Regions from separate parts of the Pseudomonas sp. S2_H01 genome, predicted to be linked through region 2. Evidence: riboswitches for the same ligand, from Rfam matches in the RefSeq annotation. Region 2 holds a riboswitch; each other region holds the start of a gene.
What was found. Region 2 has a riboswitch for cobalamin ahead of cobO (cob(I)yrinic acid a,c-diamide adenosyltransferase). Riboswitches for the same ligand answer to the same signal wherever they lie in the genome.
Positions count from the first base shown of each region.

Region 1: another riboswitch for cobalamin. It lies ahead of cobW (cobalamin biosynthesis protein CobW); the one in region 2 lies ahead of cobO (cob(I)yrinic acid a,c-diamide adenosyltransferase).
Region 3: another riboswitch for cobalamin. It lies ahead of AB4N84_RS27275 (CbtB domain-containing protein); the one in region 2 lies ahead of cobO (cob(I)yrinic acid a,c-diamide adenosyltransferase).
Region 4: another riboswitch for cobalamin. It lies ahead of AB4N84_RS26595 (ABC transporter substrate-binding protein); the one in region 2 lies ahead of cobO (cob(I)yrinic acid a,c-diamide adenosyltransferase).

Region 1 is NZ_CP162756.1:6,099,323-6,105,227, reverse strand. Features, by position in the region: gene AB4N84_RS27240 (IclR family transcriptional regulator) at 1-727, shown strand, start outside; cobalamin riboswitch at 1,318-1,533, shown strand; gene cobW (cobalamin biosynthesis protein CobW) at 1,668-2,747, shown strand; gene cobN (cobaltochelatase subunit CobN) at 2,751-5,905, shown strand, end outside.
Region 2 is NZ_CP162756.1:4,033,871-4,039,775, reverse strand. Features, by position in the region: gene AB4N84_RS18120 (cobyrinate a,c-diamide synthase) at 114-1,415, opposite strand; gene cobO (cob(I)yrinic acid a,c-diamide adenosyltransferase) at 1,412-2,023, opposite strand; cobalamin riboswitch at 2,136-2,353, opposite strand; gene AB4N84_RS18110 (PQQ-dependent sugar dehydrogenase) at 2,505-3,851, shown strand; gene AB4N84_RS18105 (C40 family peptidase) at 4,069-4,605, opposite strand; gene AB4N84_RS18100 (C40 family peptidase) at 4,694-5,383, opposite strand; gene AB4N84_RS18095 (NAD-dependent deacylase) at 5,459-5,905, opposite strand, start outside.
Region 3 is NZ_CP162756.1:6,109,300-6,115,204, reverse strand. Features, by position in the region: gene nfuA (Fe-S biogenesis protein NfuA) at 1-15, shown strand, start outside; gene cobM (precorrin-4 C(11)-methyltransferase) at 110-856, opposite strand; gene AB4N84_RS27285 (cobalamin biosynthesis protein) at 1,013-1,426, opposite strand; gene AB4N84_RS27280 (CbtA family protein) at 1,423-2,142, opposite strand; gene AB4N84_RS27275 (CbtB domain-containing protein) at 2,154-2,339, opposite strand; cobalamin riboswitch at 2,438-2,660, opposite strand; gene AB4N84_RS27270 (NAD(P)/FAD-dependent oxidoreductase) at 2,872-4,173, shown strand; gene AB4N84_RS27265 (ABC transporter permease) at 4,170-5,084, shown strand; gene AB4N84_RS27260 (ABC transporter permease) at 5,081-5,890, shown strand.
Region 4 is NZ_CP162756.1:5,958,534-5,964,438, forward strand. Features, by position in the region: gene AB4N84_RS26585 (NCS1 family nucleobase:cation symporter-1) at 51-1,559, shown strand; gene AB4N84_RS26590 (aspartate/glutamate racemase family protein) at 1,583-2,311, shown strand; cobalamin riboswitch at 2,364-2,561, shown strand; gene AB4N84_RS26595 (ABC transporter substrate-binding protein) at 2,704-3,717, shown strand; gene AB4N84_RS26600 (FecCD family ABC transporter permease) at 3,723-4,745, shown strand; partial or broken gene AB4N84_RS26605 (ABC transporter ATP-binding protein) at 4,850-5,563, shown strand; gene AB4N84_RS26610 (UvrD-helicase domain-containing protein) at 5,641-5,905, opposite strand, start outside.

The DNA of each region.
Region 1 (5,905 bases), 2.1 Mb from region 2:
CCGTGCCGGAAACCCGAGCATGAATCTGCCCGAGATCGCCGCCGCCACCGGCATCACCAAAAGCGCGGCGCAGCGGTTTGCTTTCACGCTCGAGGCCTTGGGTTACCTGCGCAAGGACCCGCAAAGCAAGCGCTATCAATTGACGCCGCGCGCCTTGTCGCTGGGCTTTGGTTACCTGCAGACCGACAGCCTGATCGACCGGGCTTCGCCGTACCTGCATCAACTCAACCGGGAATGCCACGAAAGCTGCAACCTGTCCGAGCCGGACGGGCACGAGATGGTCTTCGTCGCGCGTTTCCCCAGCCACAATCAGGTGATGATTCCGATGCCGTTGGGACTGAGCCTGCCGATGTATTGCACTGCGTCGGGGCGAGCGTACCTGTCCCGACTCGACCCCCAGGCTTGCGCCGATTTGCTTCGCGCGATGCCGCGCCCGATGCACACGCACGCCACGATCACCGATCTGGACGCTTTACTCGACACCATCGCCGAGGCCCGGGAAGAGGGTTACAGCAGCATTGAGGGTGAGTATTTTCTGGGAGACATCAGCCTGGCAGCGCCGATTGTCGATGCGGGTGGCACGCCGTTGGGTGCAATCAACATCTCGGTACCGGCCAGCCGCTGGAGTTTCCAGGACGCGCGCAAAGCCTTTGGTCCTTCGCTGATTCACACGGCGCATGCCATCTCCAGCGCGGGTTGGAGTCAGCGGGCGGGTGGTTTTCGTTGATGGCTGTCGGGATTTGCCGTTCGCAGGATTTACGGCAACTGCATGACCTGTGAGAACGCGATTGGTCTGGGCGGCATTCCGTGGAAGGTGGTGGGCCAGATACCTCTACGGTGAATGATCCTCCGCATTCGTCAGCAAGCTGACTCCCACAGATTTCAGGCCTACCAGGACACCCAGCGTGCCCGTTGACGCGGAGCGTCGATCGCTGCGTGACCACGCGGAGCGTGGGAACGATCACTAGATTCATGGATGTCCGCTGTGCTCTTGATTCTGCCGAAGGCGTAGGAGTCCGGCTTGTCCGACGATCTGCTGCTAAGCAGTAGCAAAACTAAATTCCTTTGGCAGTGTCAGGCAGAACGCATTCACAGGGTTGGCTGCCGGTTCCCGTCAGATCGCGGGATGCGGCCCAGACACAAACCACGCTCCTACAGGTCTCGCGTCGCCCTGATCTCCCTGATTCTGTTCTGCTGGTGATTTTGCTCTTCGACATCAATGGTCCAAACACTGCAAAACGGGACTTGGGTGCAGGCTGAAAAATGCCCCCACGTACACCGTTTGCTCGTTGACCTTCGCCTGACCACTGCGTAGCCTTGCGCACTTGAGGTTCGCCGGCTCGGGTTTCCTGACACCGGCGCTAAGAAGGGAATGCGGTACATGCCGCAGCTGCCCCCGCAACTGTAAACGGTCATGTTCATTGCACAGCCACTGCGCGAGCGGGAAGGCGTGATGAACGCGAGCGGCCTGACGATCGTGTCAGCCACTTCGCCGCCGTGAGCCAGGAGACCTGCCTCGAAGACGGGCCTGCTTTGAGCAAGGCCCTGCGAATTCTCATTACAACCGGGCGGGGTGATCCGGTGGCGAATCGAATGGCGAGCCTGTCGACCTCGACGGCTGCGCGGTTCTCGTCCTGCTTGCCCGCCGCTACGCCATAGGGCATCCGATGAAAACACTGGCCAAACTTCCTGTCACCATCGTCACCGGTTTTCTCGGTTCGGGCAAAACCACCCTGTTGCGTCACATGCTCGACAACGCCGAAGGGCGCCGTATCGCGGTGATCGTCAACGAGTTCGGCGAGCTGGGCATCGACGGCGAAATCCTCAAGCAATGCACCATCGGCTGCACCGAAGAAGAAGCCAACGGTCGCGTCTATGAACTCGCCAACGGCTGCCTGTGCTGCACCGTCCAGGAAGAGTTCTTCCCGGTGATGCAGGAACTGGTTGCCCGCCGTGGTGATCTGGACCATATCCTCATCGAAACCTCCGGCCTTGCTCTGCCAAAACCGCTGGTTCAAGCCTTCCAGTGGCCTGAGATCCGCAACGCCTGCACCGTTGACGCCGTCATCACCGTGGTCGACAGCCCGGCCGTCGTTGCGGGTACGTTCGCGGCATTTCCGGATCAGGTCGATGCGCAGCGCAAACTCGATCCGAACCTGGACCACGAGTCCCCGTTGCACGAGCTGTTCGCCGACCAACTGGCGAGCGCCGACCTGGTCATTCTCAACAAGGCCGACATGCTCGACGCTCACGCATTGGCCGCGGTGCGCGCTGAAGTTGCCGAAGAACTGCCGCCTGCCGTGAAAGTCATCGAAGCCAGCAAGGGCCAGTTGCCCATCAGCGTCCTGTTGGGTCTGGGCGCCGAGTCCGAGCTGCACATCGACGGGCGCAAGACGCACCACGATCATCACGAGGGCGATGACCACGACGATCACGACCATGACGCGTTCGATTCGATTTCCATCTCGCTGCCGCAAGCCGATGAAGCGCTGCTGCTCGACGCCTTGACCCAGGCGGTCGTTCAGCACGGCATTCTGCGCGTCAAAGGGTTCGCCGCGATTCCCGGCAAACCGATGCGTTTGTTGGTGCAGGGCGTCGGCACCCGGTTCGACAAGCACTTCGACCGCGCCTGGAAGGCCGACGAAGAGCGTCTGACCCATCTGGTGCTGATTGGCCAGGCACTCGACGCGGACGTGCTTGAGGCCCAGTTGCGCGCTGCCGTCACGTCGGCCGAGATCAAAGGCTAAGCCATGCACCTGCTGCGCACCCAGCCCGGTGGCTTTGTCCCCGACGACAGCATCGCTGACCTTGGGCAAACCCCCGCCGAGCTGGTGATTCTGTGCAGCGGCGATTCCCATCTGGCGTTGCTCGCGGAAACCGCGCAGCAATTGCCGGACGATTACCCCAGCCTGCGTCTGGCCAACCCCATGCAGGTGCAGAACCATGCGTCGGTGGACCTTTACGTCGATGAAGTGCTGCGTCATGCCAAGGTCATTCTCATTTCCTTGCACGGCGGCATCGGTTACTGGCGTTACGGCGTCGAGCGACTGGTGGAACTGGCGGCGAAGGGTGTGAAACTGATTCTGGTCCCCGGCGACGATCGCCCTGATCCAGAGCTCAGCGACCTGAGCACTGAGCCCGCCGAAGACCGGGACCGGCTCTGGCATTACTTGCGCCAGGGCGGCAAGCAGAATGCGCTGGCGTTGTTCCGGTGCATCGCCAGTCGGTGGCTGGCGCGCGATTATGCGTGGGATGAGCCACAGACGTTGCCGCGCACGGCGATTTATCACCCGACCAAGGCCCAGGCCGGTGTGGCTGACTGGCAAGCCGACTGGCGTACGGATCACCCGGTGGCGGCGGTGTTGTTTTACCGCTCGCACCTGCAGGCGGCCAACACCGGTTTCATTGATGTCTTCTGCGAGCGGTTGTTGGCGCAAGGCTTGAACCCGCTGCCCATCGCCGTTGCCAGCCTGAAAGAGCCAGCATGCCTGGCCGCCGTGCAGGACTGGCTGGACGAGACAGCGTGTGAGGTCATCCTCAACACCACCGGGTTTGCCCAGTCGAGCCCTGAAGCACCGCATTTGCGCCCGTTCCGGCGCAATATTCCGGTGATTCAGGCGATCTGCGCGCAGGACAACGAACCGGCCTGGCAGGCCAGCGAGCAAGGGCTTGGCTCCCGGGATCTGGCGATGCACATTGCGTTGCCGGAGCTGGACGGACGCATCATCAGCCGCCCGATCAGCTTCAAGGACCTGGCCTGGTACAGCGAGCGCAGTCAGTCCGACGTGGTTTGCTATCGCGCGCAACCGGGGCGTATGGATTTCGTCGCCGAACTGGCGCGGCGCTGGGTGTTGCTGGCGCGCACGGCCAATGCAGATAAGCGCGTGGCGGTGATTCTGGCGAATTACCCGACCCGGGATGGCCGGATCGGTAACGGCGTGGGGCTGGACACGCCCGCAGCGGCGCTGAACATCCTCACGGCGATGCAGGGCGAAGGCTTCCCCGTCGAAGGGCTGCCACACAGCGGCACGGCCCTGATTCACGCCTTGCTCGGCGGCGTCACCAATGACCCGGACAGCCTCGATCAACGGCCTTGCCATCAGAGCATGGCGATGGACGAGTACCTGTCGGCGTTTCAAACCTTGCCCGAAGCCAATCGCACGGCGGTGATCGAGCGTTGGGGCCAACCGGCGCACGATCCAATGTGCCGCAACGGGCGGATGATGGTCGCCGGTCTGCGTTTTGGCATGACCTTCGTCGGCATTCAACCGGCCCGGGGCTTTAACGTCGATCACAGCGCGGTGTACCACGATCCGGATCTGGTGCCGCCCCATGGCTATCTGGCGTTCTATTTCTGGCTGCGCAGAACCTATGGCGCGCATGCCGTGATTCATGTGGGCAAGCACGGCAACCTGGAGTGGCTGCCCGGTAAAGGCGTCGGGTTGTCGGAACATTGCTGGCCGGACGCGATTCTGGGCGCCATGCCGAACATTTACCCGTTCATCGTCAACGACCCTGGCGAGGGTGCTCAAGCCAAGCGGCGTACCCAGGCCGTGATCATCGACCACCTGATGCCGCCACTGACCCGGGCAGAAACCTACGGGCCGCTGCGCAACCTGGAACTGCTGGCCGACGAATATTACGAAGCCCAGTTGCTCGACCCACGGCGCGCACGCGAGCTGCAGAAAGACATTCTCGGTCTGGTCCGCGAAACCCATATCGATCGCGAACTGGCGCTGGAAGAAGACCTAGACAGCGATGCCGATGCAGCGGTCTGGTTGCCACGGCTGGACACCTACCTGTGCGACTTGAAGGAGTCGCAGATTCGTGATGGTTTGCACGTGTTCGGCGAGTCGCCCAGCGGACGGCTGCGCATCGATACCTTGCTGGCCATCCTGCGCGTGCCCCGTGGTGATGGCCGTGGTCCGCAGGCGAGCCTGGTGCGTGCCTTGAGCAAGGCGCTGTTGTTGGATTTCGACCCGCTGGACTGTGTGCTCGGCGAGCCGTGGACCGGTTTGAAACCTCATGTACTGCATGAAGTCAGCAGCGATCCGTGGCGTACGGTCGGCGATACGCGCGAGCGGCTGGAACTGTATGCGGCCCGACTGATCGAGCAGATTGTCGATGATGATGAATCCATTAATACGTTTGAAAACAATGAATTAAAAGGAGTTGTTAATGCAATAAAAGAGGTTGTGATTCCTCGCTTGGATGCCTGTGGACCGGCGGAAATGCGCGGTCTGCTGGACGCGCTGAGCGGACGTTTCGTGCCGGCCGGACCGAGCGGCGCCCCCAGTCGTGGGCGGCTGGACGTGCTGCCGACCGGGCGCAACTTTTTCTCCGTGGACGTGCGCAATCTGCCCACCATGACCGCGTGGCGGATCGGCTTCCAGTCGGCCAATCTCTTGCTGGAGCGGCACCTGCAAGACCACGGTGATTATCTGCGCCAGTTGGGCTTGTCCGTGTGGGGGACGGCGACGATGCGCACGGGCGGCGACGATATCGCTCAAGCCATGGCGTTGATGGGCGTGCGCCCGGTGTGGGCGACCGGCAGCCAGCGGGTCGACGATTTCGAGATTCTGCCGCTGAGTTTGCTGGACCGCCCCCGGGTGGACGTGACGCTTCGCGTATCCGGCTTCTTTCGCGATGCATTCGCCAACCTGATTCGTCTGTTCGATGCCGCAGTGCAAGCCGTGGCGGCGCTGGATGAGCCGGACGACATGAACCCGTTGGCCGCACGCGTTCGCCAGGAACGTGCGCAAATGAAAGATGAAGGCTTGAGCGATGAGCAGGCGGCGAAGCAGGCGGGCTGGCGGATCTTTGGTGCCAAACCCGGTGCCTACGGTGCAGGCGTGCAAAACGCCATCGACGGCCGCTTGTGGCAGACCCGTGAAGACCTGGCCGA
Region 2 (5,905 bases):
ACACAGAGCCGTAGGCTGTAACACCGCATCGCGAATGAATTCGCTCCCACAGGGCCCAGCGTTCCTACAACCAGACCGCATAAGGGTGGCGATGGAAAATGTCAGAGCGCTATTCATGGCCGTAAGAGCGCCGCCATCGCCTGGGGATTCGACGGGAAATAAAAGTGCACGTACGAAGCCGTCATTCGGCCCTCTCGATACACTGCCTCGGCGCCGCGACCGCCGTTGGGGCTGACGCCACGGGCAATCGGGGTCAGTTCGGTGCTGGTCAGCGAGTGGTGATAGGTGTGCCCACGCAGCGTGCCTTCCGGCAGTTCCACCGCTTGCAACGCCAAGGCCGCCAGACGTTTCTGCATCACCGCCTCGCCGTCGAGCAAACCCACCAGTTTCGCCCGTTGGCCATCGACATCGGTCAGCGCATTCAGCAGGTACAGCATGCCGCCACACTCGGCGAGCAACGGTTTGCCTGCGGCGTGATGGGCACGGATCGCGTCGAGCATCGGGACGTTCTGCCCCAGCGCCACATGGTGCAATTCGGGGTATCCGCCGGGGAGATACAGGCTGTGAGCGTCAGGGATCTGCGTGTCCCGAATCGGCGAAAAGAACGACAGTTCAGCCCCCATCGCACGCAGCACATCAAGGCTGGCGCCGTAGGTGAACGCGAAGGCTTCGTCATGGGCAATGGCGATGCGCACGCCCGCCAGCAAGGGCTCGGCCTGCACGAAATCAGGCGCCGAGAACGTCACGGCAGGCGGCAGCGTCGCATCACAGGTGCTGGCCAGCGCATCGGCGGCAGCGTCCAGACGCACGTCCAGATCGTTCAGCTCACTGGCCTGCACCAACCCCAAATGGCGGCTTGGCAGTTCGATGCCGGTTTCCCGCGACAGTGCGCCATACCAGCGCAAGCCTTCGGTCAGGCTGCCTTCGAGCAGTTGTGCGTGACGCACTGTCCCGACCCGATTGGCCAGCACACCGGCGAACGGCAAATCCGGTTGATAACGCGCCAACCCCAGCGCCAGCGCGCCGAAAGTTTGCGCCATGGCCGTGCCATCGATCACGCCCAGCACCGGCACGCCGAAGTGCCTGGCCAGGTCAGCGCTGGACGGGGTGCCGTCAAACAGCCCCATGACCCCTTCGATGAGAATCAGGTCAGCGTCGGCGGCCGCTTCCCACAGCAGACGACGGCTCTCGTCTTCGCCGACCATCCACATGTCCAGTTGGTACACCGGGTTGCCGCTGGCGCGCTCGAGAATCATCGGGTCCAGAAAATCCGGTCCGCATTTGAAGACACGAACCTTACGACCCTGATTGCGATGCAGCCGCGCCAGTGCCGCGGTGACCGTGGTTTTGCCCTGACCGGACGCAGGCGCGGCGATCAACACCGCCGGGCATTGCCGAGGCTGACGCTCACTCACAATTCGATGCCCTTCTGCGCCTTGATACCGGCCTGGAACGCATGCTTCACCACGCCGATGTCGGACACGGTGTCGGAAAGGTCGATCAACTCCTGCTTGGCGCCACGGCCAGTGATCACCACATGCTGCATGGGCGGGCGCGCTTGCAGGTCGCTGAGGACCTGCTCCAGGTCGAGGTAACCGTGCTTGAGGGCAATGTTCAGTTCGTCGAGGACCACCAGACCGATGCTCGGGTCCTTGAGCATCTGCCGGGTGACGACCCAGGCGGCTTCGGCGGCGGCGATGTCGCGCTGGCGATCCTGCGTTTCCCAGGTAAAACCCTCGCCCATCACGTGATAACGCACTTGCTCGGGAAAGCGGCGGAAGAACAGTTCTTCGCCCGTGGCATTGCGACCTTTGATGAACTGCACCACGCCGCACTGCATGCCGTGGCCCATCGCCCGCGCCAGCATGCCGAAGGCGGAACTGCTTTTGCCCTTGCCGTTGCCGGTCAACACCAACAGCAGGCCACATTCATTCGGGGCGCTGGCAATGCGCTCGTCCATCACCGCCTTTTTGCGCAGCATGCGCGCCAGGTGGCGTTCGTCACGTTCGGGGGATTCGCTCATCTCAGCTCTCCGCTTGAGGGCAAGTGTGGCAAACGGAGGGCACAGGCAAAGACTGACAGCAGGCGCCGGGCGCTAAACGCCCGAGCCTGCGCAGAGCATCGCCCTCCGTGATGCTGTTTGAATGGATCAGGCCGGTCTCCGGACTCATGAGTTGAAACACAAGCCACGCGCCTTCCCATGTTCCATGAACACAGTGGCATCGTGCGTGACCTTACTCATTTACCGTTGCGGAGGCAGCGCCGGGATTGAGCGTGAAATGCGCGCACCGGCTTCCCTGTTTCACCCTGTTGAACGACCGTGGTCGCGGGCACCTGAAACAATCGGCGAAGGTTAGAGGGTTGACTCCAGAGCGTCAATCAAAGCGGCACGCCATGCAGCAATTGAGTGAGCGGTTGAACCCACCGCTCAGCCACGTCTCTATTCCTATACATGCCTATGCATGACTGCCAGATGCCTCACTGCGAGCAAGCGGAGATCGATCATGTTCAAACTCAGACCCCAGATGGTGGTTTTACTGTTGGTCGCCGCAGGGCTCGCCGCATGCGGCGAGTCGTCAAGGTTGCAGGTTTCGGACGGCACCGGCCCTTCGCCCAAGCTCCCCGAACCGAACAAGACCCTGATCCCTACCGTGAACATCGCCCCGGCCGTTGGCTGGCCGGCGGGCGCCAAACCGGTCGCGGCACCCGGCACACAGGTCGCGGCGTTCGCGGAGAACCTCGATCACCCTCGCTGGCTGTATGTGTTGCCCAATGGCGACGTGCTGGTGGCGGAAACCAACGCCCCGCCCAAGCCTGACGACGGCAAGGGCATTCGCGGCTGGGTCATGAAGAAAGTCATGGGGCGGGCCGGCGCAGGCGTTCCGAGCGCCAACCGCATCACCCTGCTGCGCGACAAGGACCACGACGGCGTTGCCGAAACCCGCACCGTGTTCATCGATCACCTCAATTCGCCGTTTGGCATGACCCTGGTCGGCAACAACTTCTATGTCGCCGACACTGACCGCCTGTTGCGCTTCAACTACGAACCGGGCGAGACGTCGATCAAGGGCGAACCGCTGAAAGTCACGGATTTGCCGGGCGGCACGATCAACCACCACTGGACCAAGAACGTCATCGCCAGCAAGGACGGCAGCAAGTTGTACGTGACCGTGGGCTCAAACAGCAATGTCGGCGAAAACGGGCTCGACGCGGAAGAAGGCCGCGCGGCGATCTGGGAAGTCGACGCCGCGACCGGCAACCACCGCATCTTTGCCTCGGGCCTGCGCAATCCCAACGGCATGGATTGGGACCCGAGCACCGGCAAGTTATGGACCGCCGTCAACGAGCGGGACGAGATCGGCAGCGATCTGGTGCCTGACTACGTGACCTCTGTTCAAGACGGTGCATTCTATGGCTGGCCCTTCAGTTATTACGGCCAGCACGTGGACATTCGGGTGTCTCCGCAGAATCCGGAGCTGGTGCAGAAGGCCATTGCGCCTGACTTCGCGGTGGGTCCCCACACCGCTTCGCTGGGCCTGGCATTCGCGGATGGCAAGTCGTTACCGGCCCCCTTCAACGAAGGATTATTCGTCGGCCAGCACGGCTCGTGGAACCGCAAACCTCACAGTGGCTACAAAGTGCTGTTCGTGCCGTTCAAGGATGGCAAGCCGAGCGGGACGCCGGTTGATCTGTTGACCGGCTTCCTCGACGCCAATGAAAACGCACAAGGGCGCCCGGTGGGCGTGGTCAATGACAACAAGGGCGGGGTGTTAGTGGCCGACGACGTCGGCAACAAAATCTGGCGCGTGACGTCGGCGCGGACGGTGCAGGCGTCGAACTCAGCGCCATGAGCGGGCAGCGGGTCGGTGCAGCTCATTCCTGGTGGAGGAGCGCCACCCCGGTCGCCCCTACATTTGCTGAAGATTGAAATCCAGGATCGTTCCAACGCTCTGCGTGGGAATGCCTGCCAAGACGCTCCGCGTCCACGTTGACGCAGAGCGTCAGCCCCTGCGTTACCACGCGGAGCGTGGGAACGATCACGCCTGACTCATCGACAAAACCTGAGGTCTACTGCCGGGCCAGATTCGACGGCGTAATCACGCGCTTGGCATTCAGCCAGGCTTTCTGCCAATACGGCTTGTCCAGGCTGTCGAGCTTGACAGTGCCACCCGTGGCCGGCGCATGCACGAAACGCCCTTCCCCCACATAGATCCCGGCATGACTGACATTGGACCCGCCACCGGTGGCGAAGAACACCAGATCCCCGGTCTGCAGCTGGCTGCGATCGATGTCAGGGCCGCGCAGGTTGATCATGTCGCGGGTCGAGCGCGGCAGGGTAATGCCCGTTGCGCCCCGATACACGTAGCCGATCAAACCACTGCAATCAAACCCTGAATCCGGCGTATTGCCGCCCCAACGATAGGGTGTGCCGACCAGACCGATGGCGCGCAAGAGCACGTCATCCGCGACCGGAGAGGAAAATTGCGAAGGAGCGGATACCACAGGCCTGGAAACGACCTTGGGAGGGGATGGCGGTGGGTTGCTGGAACAGGCGGCCAGCAATACAGCCAGTGAAGCAACAACCAGGCGAACCGTAAACGACATAAACACAACAACCTTTGCGGGATGCGGCTTACTCTGCCGGGAGCCGGGACTGCGTGCAATCAGGATTTCCCCGGTTGCACGCCCGGTATTAACGGTGTTGGCGCTTGAGTGTAGTCGAGGTCATCGCGGTTGTGGTTTCTGGAACCTTGGAAGGTGCCATGGCCAGCGCGCGCTTGGCTTCGATGAACGTACGTGCCCAGTAAGCGTCGTCGAGGCTGTCGACACGAACGCCACCACTGCGACGGCTGCTGGAATGGATGAACTGATCATCGCCCAGGTAGATGCCGGCATGGCTCACGCGACCGCGGCCTGCGGTGCTGAAGAACAGCAGATCGCCAGGCTTGAGGTCATTGCGCTTGACCAGGGGGGCGTCGATGTTGATCATTTCGCGCGAAGAACGCGGCAGGCTCATGCCAGCCTCTTCACGGAACAGGTAACCAATGAAACCGCTGCAATCAAAACCGGAAGTGGTCGAGGTGCCGCCAAAACGATAGCGGGTGCCTATCAGCGATTTGCCGCGTTCCAGAATGCTGTCAGCCAATACCGGCAACCGGTAAGGCTTGTTGTCAGCAAACTGAGCCAGTTCGTCTTCGGTGGCGATTTCGTCATCCAGCACGGAAGCCGAATAATCAGCACGCTTGGCAGCGGTTTGCGCGGTGACAGAATCCTTGAACTGAGGGTTCTGCGACTGCTGTTGCGACGCTGGCATCTGGGCCGCGCAGCCGAACAGCAGCGAAACGAGTGCGAGAGGCACGAGGGGTGCGAAGCGATTTAGCATGGGCACGACCGTGGCTAAGGTGTAAAGAAGCCGAGACTATGCCTTCTATCGTCATCATTTGCAAATTCAATCGAATCAAATGTGACTTACCAGGTCTTCCATCACATCTAAGGCTCTACACCTCAAGAATGCGTCCATGTGAATGGAGTGATCGGTCGACGAAGGATTGATCTCGGCGGTAAAGCCTCCTGAGACCCGCGTGCGCAGCATCGGCTCGTGGATATAAGGGAAGCTGGCGGTGGTTCCAATGCTGAGAACAGCGTCAAAGCCTTTCGCCATCTCCTCATACAGCACGTTCAATGCCAGTTCTGGCAGCATTTCCTCAAACAAGACGACCGGCGGTCGCAAGACCCCGTGACACTGCGCGCACAACGGTGGCAGTGGCCGTTGCAGATGCTCGCTTAACTGCGGGTCTTCAGCGCCACAAGACTGACAGTAGAGCGGTGCCAGTTGACCGTGGATCTCGATCAGCCGCTGCGGCGGACTGCCCGCCGCGCGATGATAGCCGTCGACATTTTGCGT
Region 3 (5,905 bases), 2.1 Mb from region 2:
AACGCCTACTACTGAGTGATTTCTACTGCACACAAAGCCCCGACTGGTTCGGGGCTTTTTGTTTGGCGCACAGTTTCTGTAGGCGTGTCGTGTCAGTTATGCGCGCGTTTTAAGACCTGAACACATGCGCACGCCCGGCCCGATACAGCGATGACTCGCTGAACACGTCATTTCCCAGCACCCGCCCCACCAGAATCAACGCCGTGCGCCTGAAACCCTTTTCCTGCACCTTGTGTTCGATATCAGAAAGCGTCCCGACCACCCAATCCTGATCCGGCCAGCTGGCGCGATGAACGACTGCAATCGGGCAATCCAAGCCGTAGTGCGGTGTCAACTCCGCGACGATCTTTGCGAGATTGTTGACCCCCAGATGAATCGCCATCGTTGCCTTGTGCCGCGCGAGGTCGCCCAACGCCTCGCCTTCCGGCATCGCGGTCTTGTCGCCGTACCGGGTCAGAATCACGCTTTGAGAAATGTCAGGCAGCGTCAGTTCGGTGCCCAGCAGGGCGGCACACGCCGCCGTGGCGGTGACGCCGGGGATGATTTCGAAGGGGATGCCCAACTCGCGCAGGCAACGAATCTGCTCGCCAATGGCGCCATACAGGCTCGGGTCGCCGGAGTGCACACGCGCCACGTCCTGGCCGTTTGCATGAGCAGATTTCATCAGGGTGATGATCTGTTCCAGGTGTAACGCTGCACTGTTTGTCACCTGAACCGCCTGATGGCCTTCCAGAACGGCCTCCGGGACCAGCGATCCGGCATAGATGATCACCGGACAGGTGCGGATCAGACGCTGGCCTTTGACGGTGATCAGGTCCGGATCGCCGGGGCCTGCGCCGATGAAGAAAACGGTCATGGGGTCTCCAGATTACTCACTCTTGTACTTCTGCACTCGGGGCAGGCACGATTTCTATGGGAGCGAATTCATTCGCGAAAAATCGTCCAGGCGCCTGCACATTCGGCGCCTGAAATTCCGATTCGCGAATGAATTCGCTCCCACAGGGAAATGGCATTACAACGTGGAAGCCAATGCGAAGGTTGCTTGAGAACTGTTGCATCGCTCGATCAGCAACGTGACAGGCGAGCCGCTTAATCGCGACGCCATCGCCAGTGCCGAACTCTCTGCCACGCCATAACAACCCGTGTGGTCGAAAGCGATCTGTGAGCGGTGACTCAGGTGCGGCTCGAAAACCGCAAGCTCATCCGCGCTGAAAAAACCGATCGGCAACTGGAGCTGTTCCGCCAGCGCCAGCAGCCCGGCCTCGGTCGATTTGCTGTCAATGGAGGCAAGGGCGGTGACATCGCTCAATGTCAGCGCGTGTTCCCGCAGGCAGACGTCAATCAGCCCCAGCAGTGCCGACGCGGGGCAACCGCGCTGGCAGCCCAGGCCGATCACCCGAATCGGCCGGTTGCCGGGTTCACTCATAGCGCGTGGTTCAGTCCTGCGTGATCCGCTTGCGCTTCGCCACGGCGAAACAGCCAGGCGCTGATCAGGCCCATCGCAATCCAGAAGGCGGCGTTGGTCAGCAACGAGGCGATCTTGAATTGTGCTTCCAGTGCCTGCGGCGCCAAGGCTGAATGAACGTCTGGCTGGGGTGCGCCAACCACGTGTGGAATCACCAGGATCACGGCCCCCAGCACTTTCAACAGCCCGTGACGGGCGAAGACGATCAGCGCCAGACCGACTGCCGTCGAGGCGGCAGTGCTCGCCCACCACATTTGACGCTGAGTCAGGTCGGCGGCCGCTGTGCCCGGCAGCTCAGGCGGCAAGCCCAGGGTTGGCGCCAGGACGAACACGGCAAAACCGGCCAGCCCCCAAAGTGCGCCTTGGCGCGTGGCAGTCGGCGTGCGCAAGGTGTAGAGCGCGGCCAGCATCAGCGCGAAACCCACGGCGACCACCAGGTTCCCGCCGGTGGTGGACAGCACGCGCTGCCAGCCATCTTCGGGCTCCCAGGCCTCTTCGTCGTGGACATGAGCAGCCATGGCACCTTCAGCATGCGCGTGCTGTTCGGCGGCCGGGGCTTTCTCATAAGTTTCGGCTTCGTGGATCAAGGGGGCGACCCAGAAGCTTTGCAGCAGGGTCAGCAGCAGGGCGGCGAGCAGTCCCGTGAAACCGGCTGTTTGAGCGATTCGCTTGAACATGGCGACAGGTCTCAATGGCAAGGGAAGGCGGCGCTGTGACGGGTATCGTGCGCAGCGTTGTGCACGGCGTCGATATGCGAGAAACCGGCGAAGTACACCAGGCACGCGCCAAGGATCATCGCGCAGATGGCGGCGGTCAGGCGTTGGGTCTGAGTCGTGATGTGGCTGGATGTCTGGCGGGTGGTGCTGATCGACATGGCGCTTCCCTCTGAAATGTCAGCGGACGGGAAGGCGCAAGGCACACGGCGGACGAGCGTCGGCCGTGAACTCAACAGCGCCCGCCCACCGCGGGTTCGTTATGTGTCGTTGTCGGGCCGGTCTCCGGGCTTGCGAGGGACACGTGCAACTGCCACATGCCTTCAAGAATCGCCTTCCCATATCGCTACCGACACAGTGGATCTGACTCTTCACTCGCTTACCGTTGCGGGGGCAGCGCCGGACTTGCACACACCCTGAGGTCTGCGCGCACCGGTTTCCCGTTTCACCCTGTGAAGGGCACCCGTAACAAGGCGTGTAGGAGACCACGGTGCCGGGCCTCAGTCAATCGGAGTGGCGTGAGGGTAAAGAGCCCATCGCTGCCCTTCAACGATGATCTATCGAATATCGATAGATCGAAGAGGCTTTAACGACGCATTTGCCGCAGAAACGACCGTCACAGCGAAAGGCACTTGTGCGCTTGAAGATATCGAATATAAATAGCCCTATATCGATTATCGATACAGGTGAATCTTGAAAGCATCAGCCGATCTCTTCAGTTGCCTTTGGCAGGTTCAGTCAGCCCTGCCGGCGTTTGTCTCCAGGCTCCCGGCCCGTGCGCGTTGCGTGGTGATCGGTGCGGGGTATACCGGCCTGTCCACCGCGCTTGAACTGTCTGCGAGTAACGGCGACGTGGTGGTGCTGGATGCCCTGAGCATCGGTGACGGTGCTTCGGGCCGTAACGGCGGGCAGGTGATTCCCGGACTCAAGCTGAACCCCGAGGAGCTGGAGCAGCGGTTTGGGCCGTCGAAGGGCGCCGCGCTTACTGATTTGGTAGGGGGTGCGGCCCAGCATGTGTTCGACCTGATCAAGCGTTTGGACATTGAGTGCGGCGCGCGTCAGGACGGCTGGGTCCAGGCGGCCCATCACGAGGCCGCGCTGGACAACTTGTTGAACCGCGCCGTTCAGTGGCAGTCGCGCGGCGGCGATGTGCAGGTACTCGACCGGGCCCAGACCACGCAGCTGCTCGGCACGTCTATTTATAAAGGCGCGCTGCTGGACCGACGGGCGGGGCAGTTGCAGCCTTATCAGTATGTGCAGGGGCTGGCCGCAGCAGCCAGATCGCGCGGGGTGAAGATCTTCGAACATTGCGCGGCGTTGCAGTTGCGACGTAGCGAAGGCGGCTGGACCGTCATCACGGCTAACGGAGAGATCCGCGCAGAACAGGTGGTCATCGCGACCAATGCCTACTCATCACCGTTGCTGCGTGCGTTGCCGCACACCTACGTGACGTTGTGGAGCCTGCAAGCTGCCACGGCGCCGTTGTCTGCTGCGTTGCTCGAACAGATTCTGCCGGGGGGGTTGCCCGTTTCCGATACGTTCCGTGTGCTGCGCTACTTTCGAAGGACCGACGACGGCCGCTTCGTGCTTGGCACCCGCGGCGCCTTTCGCGACGAGTTGAACAGCGGCGATGTTGCACGCGTGCGGGCAGAGATGCTGGACATCTATCCGATGCTGGAAACTGTGCCGATCACTCACTGCTGGTGCGGTCGGGTGGCCGTGCCGGCCGCCAGTCTTCCGATGCTTAGCCAGCCCGAGCCGGGTTTGACCGTCGCGCTGGGCTATTACGGACGTGGCGTGGCGATGGCAACACGCATGGGCGGACTCGTCGCGGACCTGGTCAACGGTTTGCCACCCGAAGAGAGCGCCTACCCGGTAACGCCGTTCAAGGCCATGCCCGCCGCGCCCTTGCATCGCAACGTGGCTCGGGTCGCAGCCAACGTCATGCGTTTTCAGGACCTGTTCGAACGTCGGGTCAGGGGAGGCAAACGATGAGCCGAACACACGCAGAGGTCCCAGCAGACATGACGCTGTCCGCGACCCAAATGCCACGCCGCTCTCGCGCCAAGGTATTCGACGCATTGCTCAACCTGCCGGGCGGGTTGATCACCTGCACCTTGATCCTGTTCGCGCTGGGGCTGCTGCTGTACATGAGCGTGCGGGTGAACGACGGGCAGATCATCGGCTCGGCGTTCAGTCTCGACAACCTGTGGTCGGCATTGACCGATCCGCTGACGCGCCTGGTTTTGCTGCGCTCGATCGTGCTCTCGGCCATCGTCACACTCGCGACCGTGGTGCTGGCGTTTCCGGTGGCGTACTTCCTCGCGTTCCGCGCCGGTCGCTGGCGCCACCTGCTGCTGTTTCTGGTCACCCTGCCGTTCTGGACCAGTTACCTGTTGCGGGTGTTCGCCTGGAAAATCGTCCTGGCCTATAACGGCGTGCTCAATTCGGCGTTGATGCAGTTGGGGGTGATCGATGCGCCGCTCAACGGGCTGCTCAACACGCCTTCTACCGTCGTGATTACGCTTGCCCACGCTTACGCAGCCTTCGCGGTCCTGCCACTTTACATCTGCCTGCAAGGGCTGCCGAAGAACCTGTTCGAAGCCGCAGCGGACTTGGGTGCCAAGCCGTATCAAGGGTTCTTTCGGGTGGTTTTGCCGTTGTCTGTGCCGGGCATCCTGTCCGCGGCGTTGGTGGTGTTCGTGCCCACGGTGGGCGATTACGTGACCCCGGCGCTGGTTGGCGGCCCTAACAGCTCGATGATCGGCACCCTGATTCAGGCCCAGTTCGGCAAGGCCAACGATTGGCCGGCCGGTGCAGCGTTGGCGGTGATCAGCATGATCGCCATTGCAATCGTCGTGGTGGCGGCGCGCTGGATCATCACCCGCTGGAGCACCCGCACATGAACCGTTACCTGACGCGTCACTGGCTGGTGGTCTACGTCGCAGCGTATCTGGTGTTCCTGTACCTGCCGACGCTGCTGATTCCGGTCTTCTCGTTCAACGACTCCATCGCACCCGCGTTTCCGCTCAAAGGCTTCACGCTGCAGTGGTATCAAAGCCTGATGGACGATCCGCGCCTGCGCAATGCGGCATTGAACAGCCTGGTGGTCGCCAGCACGGCGGCAGCGATTGCCACCGCTGCCGGTTGCCTGATCGCCTACGCCGACTTGCGTCGCAGTTCGCCTCTGGCGCGCGGTATCTCATTGCTGGCGCGGCTGCCCATTTTGTTGCCGGGCGTGGTGTTGGGCATTGCATTGCTGGTGGGCGTCAACCTGATCGGGCCGGGGCCTTCGCTGGGCGCTATCGTCGTCGGCCACGTATGTTTCTGCCTGCCGACCACGGTGGTGGTGATGCGCAGCCGATTCGCGGCCTTCCCGCGCAGCCTGGAGGACGCGGCCATGGACCTGGGCGCGGATGAGTGGACGACGTTCCGCCGGGTCGCGTTACCGCTGGCGCTGCCGGGCCTGTTGTCCGCGTTCATGCTGGCGTTTATTACCTCGTTTGACGAGTTCATCGTCGCGTTTTTTCTGGTTGGCACCGAACCCACCTTGCCGATCTACATCTGGAGCCAACTGCGTTTTCCCAAGCAACTGCCGAGCGTGATGGCGCTCGGCACGGTGATCCTTGTGGTCTCCGTGATTCTGGCTGCGCTGGCCGAGCACCTGCGGCGTCGCGGCACCCGTTCCTCTGCCAACTCCATAATGAAATAGCTCGGAGGTCTCATG
Region 4 (5,905 bases), 1.9 Mb from region 2:
TGCGCACTGTATACAAAAACAAATACAAATAGCGCCGGAGATTGTTGAACATGCCAGTAGACAACACCCTGGATTCAGCCCTTGCCGCCCAGGCCTCGACCGTCGATCACCCGGCGCTCAGTCCTCGTCTGTACAACCCTGACCTGGCTCCCAGCAAGACGGAAGGCCGAACATGGGGTGGATACAGTATCTTTGCCCTGTGGACCAATGATGTACACAATCTCGCCAACTATTCGTTCGCCATTGGCCTCTATGCGCTGGGCCTTGGGGGCTGGCAGATCATGCTGTCCCTGGCCATCGGTGCAGCGCTGGTGTACCTGTGCATGAACCTCACCGGCGACATGGGCCAAAAGACCGGCGTGCCGTTCCCGGTGATCAGTCGAGTCAGCTTCGGCATATTCGGCGCACGCATTCCTGCGCTGATCCGCGCCGTGATCGCCATCGCCTGGTTCGGCATTCAGACCTACCTGGCCTCGGTGGTGCTGCGGGTGCTGCTCACCGCCCTGGACCCTGCGCTGGCGGCCTATGATCACGATGCCTGGCTCGGCCTTTCGACCCTGGGCTGGCTGTGCTTTGTCAGCATCTGGGCCGTGCAATTCGTGATTCTTGCGTACGGCATGGAAATGGTGCGCCGCTATGAAGCGTTCGCAGGTCCGGTGATCCTGCTCACCGTCGCCAGCCTCGCCATCTGGATGTTCACCCAGGCCAACGGTCAGATCGCCTGGTCGACGAAAACGCCGCTGGAAGGCGTTCAGATGTGGCGCAGTATCTTCGCGGGCAGCGCGTTGTGGCTGGCGATCTACGGCACGCTGATCCTTAACTTCTGCGATTTCTCGCGCTCGGCCCCCTGCAAGAAAACCATCCGCAAAGGCAATTTCTGGGGACTTCCCGTGAACGTGCTGTTGTTCGCGTTCATCACCGTGATCCTCTGCGGCGCCCAGTTCTCCATCAACGGGCAGATCATCCAGAGCCCGACGGACATCATCAAGAGCATCCCGAGCACCTTTTTCCTGGTGTTGGGTTGCCTGGCGTTTCTCATCGTCACCGTGGCGGTGAACATCATGGCGAACTTTGTCGCGCCCGCCTTCGTACTCAGCAGCCTGGCGCCGCGTTACCTGACCTTCCGCCGTGCCGGGATGCTCAGCGCGACCGTGGCGGTGTTGATCCTGCCGTGGAACCTCTACAACAGCCCGCTGGTGATCGTGTATTTCCTGTCGGGCCTGGGCGCCCTGCTCGGCCCGCTGTACGGCGTGATCACCGCCGACTATTGGCTGCTGCGCAAAGGACGCGTTAACGTGCCGCAGCTCTACACCGAAGATCCGGCCGGCGCCTACCACTATTCACGCGGGGTCAACCTGCGTGCCGTCTGGGCGTTTATTCCGGCGGCAATCATTTCCACGATTACCGCGCTGGTCCCGGCCTTTGATTCGGTGTCGCCGTTCTCCTGGCTGATGGGCGCCGCCATTGGCGCAGCGCTGTACCTGTTGCTGGCCGACCGGCGCAAGACCTTCAAAGACGTCAGTGGCCAGGCCATTGCCGTGCAAAACACCCAGCATTGATCGCAAGCGAGAGACGTCCACCCATGCGTATTTTGATCGTCAACGTGAACACCACCGAATCGATGACTCAGACCATCGCCGAGCAGGCCCGCAGCGTTGCCTCGCCCGGAACGGAAATCATCGGGCTGACGCCGCGCTTCGGTGCGGAGTCGGTGGAAGGCAACTTCGAAAGCTACCTGGCGGCCATCGCGGTGATGGACCGGGTGCTGTCCTACGACCAGCCCTACGATGCGGTGATTCAGGCCGGCTATGGCGAGCACGGGCGCGAAGGCCTGCAGGAGCTGCTGGAAGTGCCCGTGGTGGACATCACCGAGGCGGCTGCGAGCCTGGCGATGCTGTTGGGCCACAAGTACTCGGTGGTGACCACGCTGGATCGGGCGGTGCCGTTGATCGAAGACCGGTTGAAACTGGCGGGTGTCTTCGAGCGTTGCGCCTCGGTACGCGCCAGCGGCATGAGCGTGCTGGAATTGGAGGAAAAGCCGGACCGCGCCCTGGAAGCCATCGCCGAACAGGCGGTTGAAGCGGTCACGCGAGATAAAGCCGAAGTGATCTGCCTGGGCTGCGGCGGGATGGCCGGCCTGGACCAGATGATTCGCGACCGCGCCGGCGTTCCGGTGGTCGACGGCGTGACGGCGGCCGTGGCACTGGCCGAATCGCTGGTGCGTCTGGGCCTCAAGACCTCGAAAGTCCGCACTTACGCCACACCGCGGCCGAAGAAAGTCGTTGGCTGGCCGTTTCGTCTGCAGGATTGAAGGGTCGTTGAGCGATAGATCGGCGGTGCATTCGCCTCACGCCAGCGAATCGTTTAGTATCCCCGCCGCCGGTTTCCACTCGGAATTAATAGGGAATCCACGAGCCCTGCTCTGTCAGGCTCAAATGGAACTGTCCCCGCAACTGTAGGCGCTGAGCCCTGCTTCAAGAATGCCACTGGGTCAGCCCGGGAAGGCTGAAGCCTGGCGAGGACGCGCCAGTCAGGAGACCTGCCGGCAAGCGTCAATCATTCACCGGCGGGGTGTCCGGGAAGGACACCCGTGCGCGCCTTCGTTGGCGTGATCTGCACTTGCCCTGTCTTTTCAGCGGCGAGCCGGGATGTGCTTTCCAGTACCTGCCCTTTCGGCCATCAGGTTTACTGGAGATCCCGCTCATGTCGCTGCGCCGCCTTTCGTTGTTGCTCACCGGTCTGATGCTCTCGAGCCCCCTCCTCGCCGCGTCAACGCAGTACCCGCTGACGGTCGACAATTGCGGCGTGCCGCTGACGTTCGCCCAGCCACCGCAAAAAACCGTGACCATTGGCCAGGCCGCAACGGAAATGCTTTACGCCTTGGGCCTCAGCCAACAGGTGATCGGCACATCGTTGTGGTTCAACGACGTACTGCCTCAATTCAAGGACGCCAACGACCACATTGCCCGTTTGGCCGACAACACGCCCAGCTTCGAGTCCGTGACCGGCAAACGCCCGGATTTCGTCCCGGTGCAGTTCGAGTGGATGGTCGGCCCTCAAGGCGCGGTCGGCACCCGACAACAGTTTCACGACCTGAACATCCCGACCTACATCCTGCCTTCCGACTGTGAGGGCAAGAACAATCGGGTCGGCGCCGATGGCACGCGCCTGGCGGCCTTTAAAGTCGAGACGCTGTACAAGACCCTGGCTCAACTGGCCATGATCTTCGACGTGCAGGATCGCGGCCAACAGCTGATCACGGGCTATCAGGCGCGTCTGGCCAAGGCCGTCGAACAGGCGAAAACCCAAGGCAGCCACAACGTTTCGGCGGTGTTCTGGTTCTCCAGCCCTGACCTCAACTCCGATCCTTTTGTCGCGGGCCGCAAGGGCATTCCCAATTTCATGCTCGACACGCTGGGCATGCGCAATGTCATTGATTCCGATGAAGAGTGGCCCACCGTCGGCTGGGAAACCATCGCCAAGGCCAACCCGACCATCCTGGTGATCGCTCGGATGGATCGTCGCCGTTTCCCGGCCGACGATCATGAGAAGAAACTGGCGTTTCTCACATCCGATCCGGTGACGCGCAACATGGACGCGGTGAAGCACGATCGCATCGTGATCATGGACGCCAGCGCGATGGAATCCAGTGTGCGGCTGTTCGACGGCATCGAGCAACTCGGCGCTGCCGTTCAAAGCGCCACTCCTGCGCCATGAACCGTATGCGTGTGGGTCGATTGCTGGGCCACGGCCTGTGGGTCAGCGCCGTGCTGTGCCTGGCGATCATGGCGGGCGTCGCGATTGGCGAGACGTCGATCAGCCTGCCTGTCATCGCTCAGGTGTTGGCAAACAAGCTGTGGGCAGCCGGTTACCTGGTAGACCCCATCGATGAAGGTATCGTCTGGAACTACCGCCTGACCCGCGCCATCGTCGCGGCGGCGTGTGGCGCAGGGCTGGCGATTTCCGGCGTGGTGCTGCAATCGCTGCTGCGCAATCCGCTGGCCGACCCTTATCTGCTGGGCATATCGGCGGGTGCCTCCACCGGCGCTGTCCTGGTGGCAATCATCGGTGTGGGCGCCGGGGCGATTTCCCTCTCCACCGGTGCCTTCGCCGGCGCAATGGCCGCCTTTGCACTGGTGGCCTTGCTTGCCCGCGCCTCTCGCGGCCAGACGGCGGCCGGACAGATCATCCTGGCGGGCATTGCCGGCTCACAGTTGTTCAACGCCCTCACGTCCTTTCTGATCACCCGCTCCGCCAACGCCGAACAGGCGCGCGGCATCCTGTTCTGGCTGCTCGGCAACCTCAGCGGCGTGCGCTGGTCGTCGGTGAGCCTGGCGGTGCCCGTTGTGCTATTCGGCCTGGTGGTTTGCTTGTGGCATCGCCGCTCACTGGACGCGTTCACCTTTGGCGCCGACTCGGCGGCGTCCCTCGGCATTCCCGTGCGCCGGGTGCAGGCCTCACTTATCGCGACCACCGCACTGATTACCGCCGTCATGGTGTCCATCGTCGGTTCGATCGGGTTTGTCGGGCTGGTCGTCCCCCACGCCGTGCGCATGGTCACGGGCGTCCGCCATGGCCGTCTGCTGCCGCTGAGTGCCTTGAGCGGCGCACTGTTCATGATCGCCGCTGACGCACTGTCCCGCACGGTGATCAAAGGACAAGTGCTGCCCATTGGCGTGATCACCGCACTGGTCGGCGCGCCGGTGTTCGCCCTTATTCTGATCCGTGGAAACCGTCTCCAATGAACGCGTCCAATCCGGCTCTCACGGCCAGCCGCGAGGGCACGCCCCTGCTCAGCGCGGTCAACTTGAGCTACGCCATAAAAGGGGCTCAATTGCTCAAGGACGTCAGCCTCACGATTCAGCCGGGTGAAAACCTGGGCGTCGTGGGGCCCAACGGATCGGGCAAGTCGACCCTGCTCAAGCTGTTGGCCGGGCTGAAAACGCCCACCCAAGGCGACGTGTTGATGCAGGGCAAACCTCTGTCGACCCTGCGCCGAAGGGACATCGCACAGTGCCTGGCGGTGGTTGAACAGCAGGCGCAAACCAGCGACCACCTGACGTTGCAGCAGGCGGTGGAACTGGGCCGTACGCCATGGCTGTCGGCACTCGCTCCGTGGAGCGACGTCGATCGGCAGATCGTCGAGCAAGCCATGGCCGACGTGAACCTGCAGCACTTGAAACAGCGGGCTTGGCATTCGCTGTCGGGAGGCGAACGGCAACGCGCGCATATTGCCCGGGCGCTGGCGCAGCGGCCGCACATTCTGCTGCTGGACGAGCCGACCAATCACCTGGATATCCAGCAGCAGTTGTCGATCCTCAGGCGGGTTCATCAATTACCTGTCACCACCGTCATCGCCCTTCATGACCTCAATCAGGCGCTGGCCTGCGACCGCCTGGCGGTGCTCGATGCAGGAGAACTGGTGGCGTTGGGTTCGCCCTTTGAGGTGCTGACACCGGAACGCCTGCACACGACGTTCGGCGTTGCAGGGCATTGGCTGACCGACCCTTTCGATGGCGCGAAGCTGTTGCGTCTGCGTCCGGTTCAAGACGGCGCGGCTTAGCCTCCCAAGCAGCCCCGCCAAACAGCCCGCCCGCGCGACAGCGGCTTCACGACCGCCACCGCCGACAGACCGCGTGGCTACACGGCGGCCTCATCGCTGCGCACGGCGCCTCGTCGATCCTCAAAGAACGCCTTGTCTGTGGCAATCCTCGACGAGGCCTTGGGCACCGCGGCATCGTCATTGCCCGCCGCGTCAATGAACCAGTAGCAATGACGCACGGCCCGCGTGATCGCGACATACGCCAGGCGCAACACCTCATCCTTCTGCGCGTTGTCGAAGGCTTCAAGGTCGTCCTCCTTGCCCAGCCCCGCCATTTGATAGACCTGATTCTTGTACGGAGAC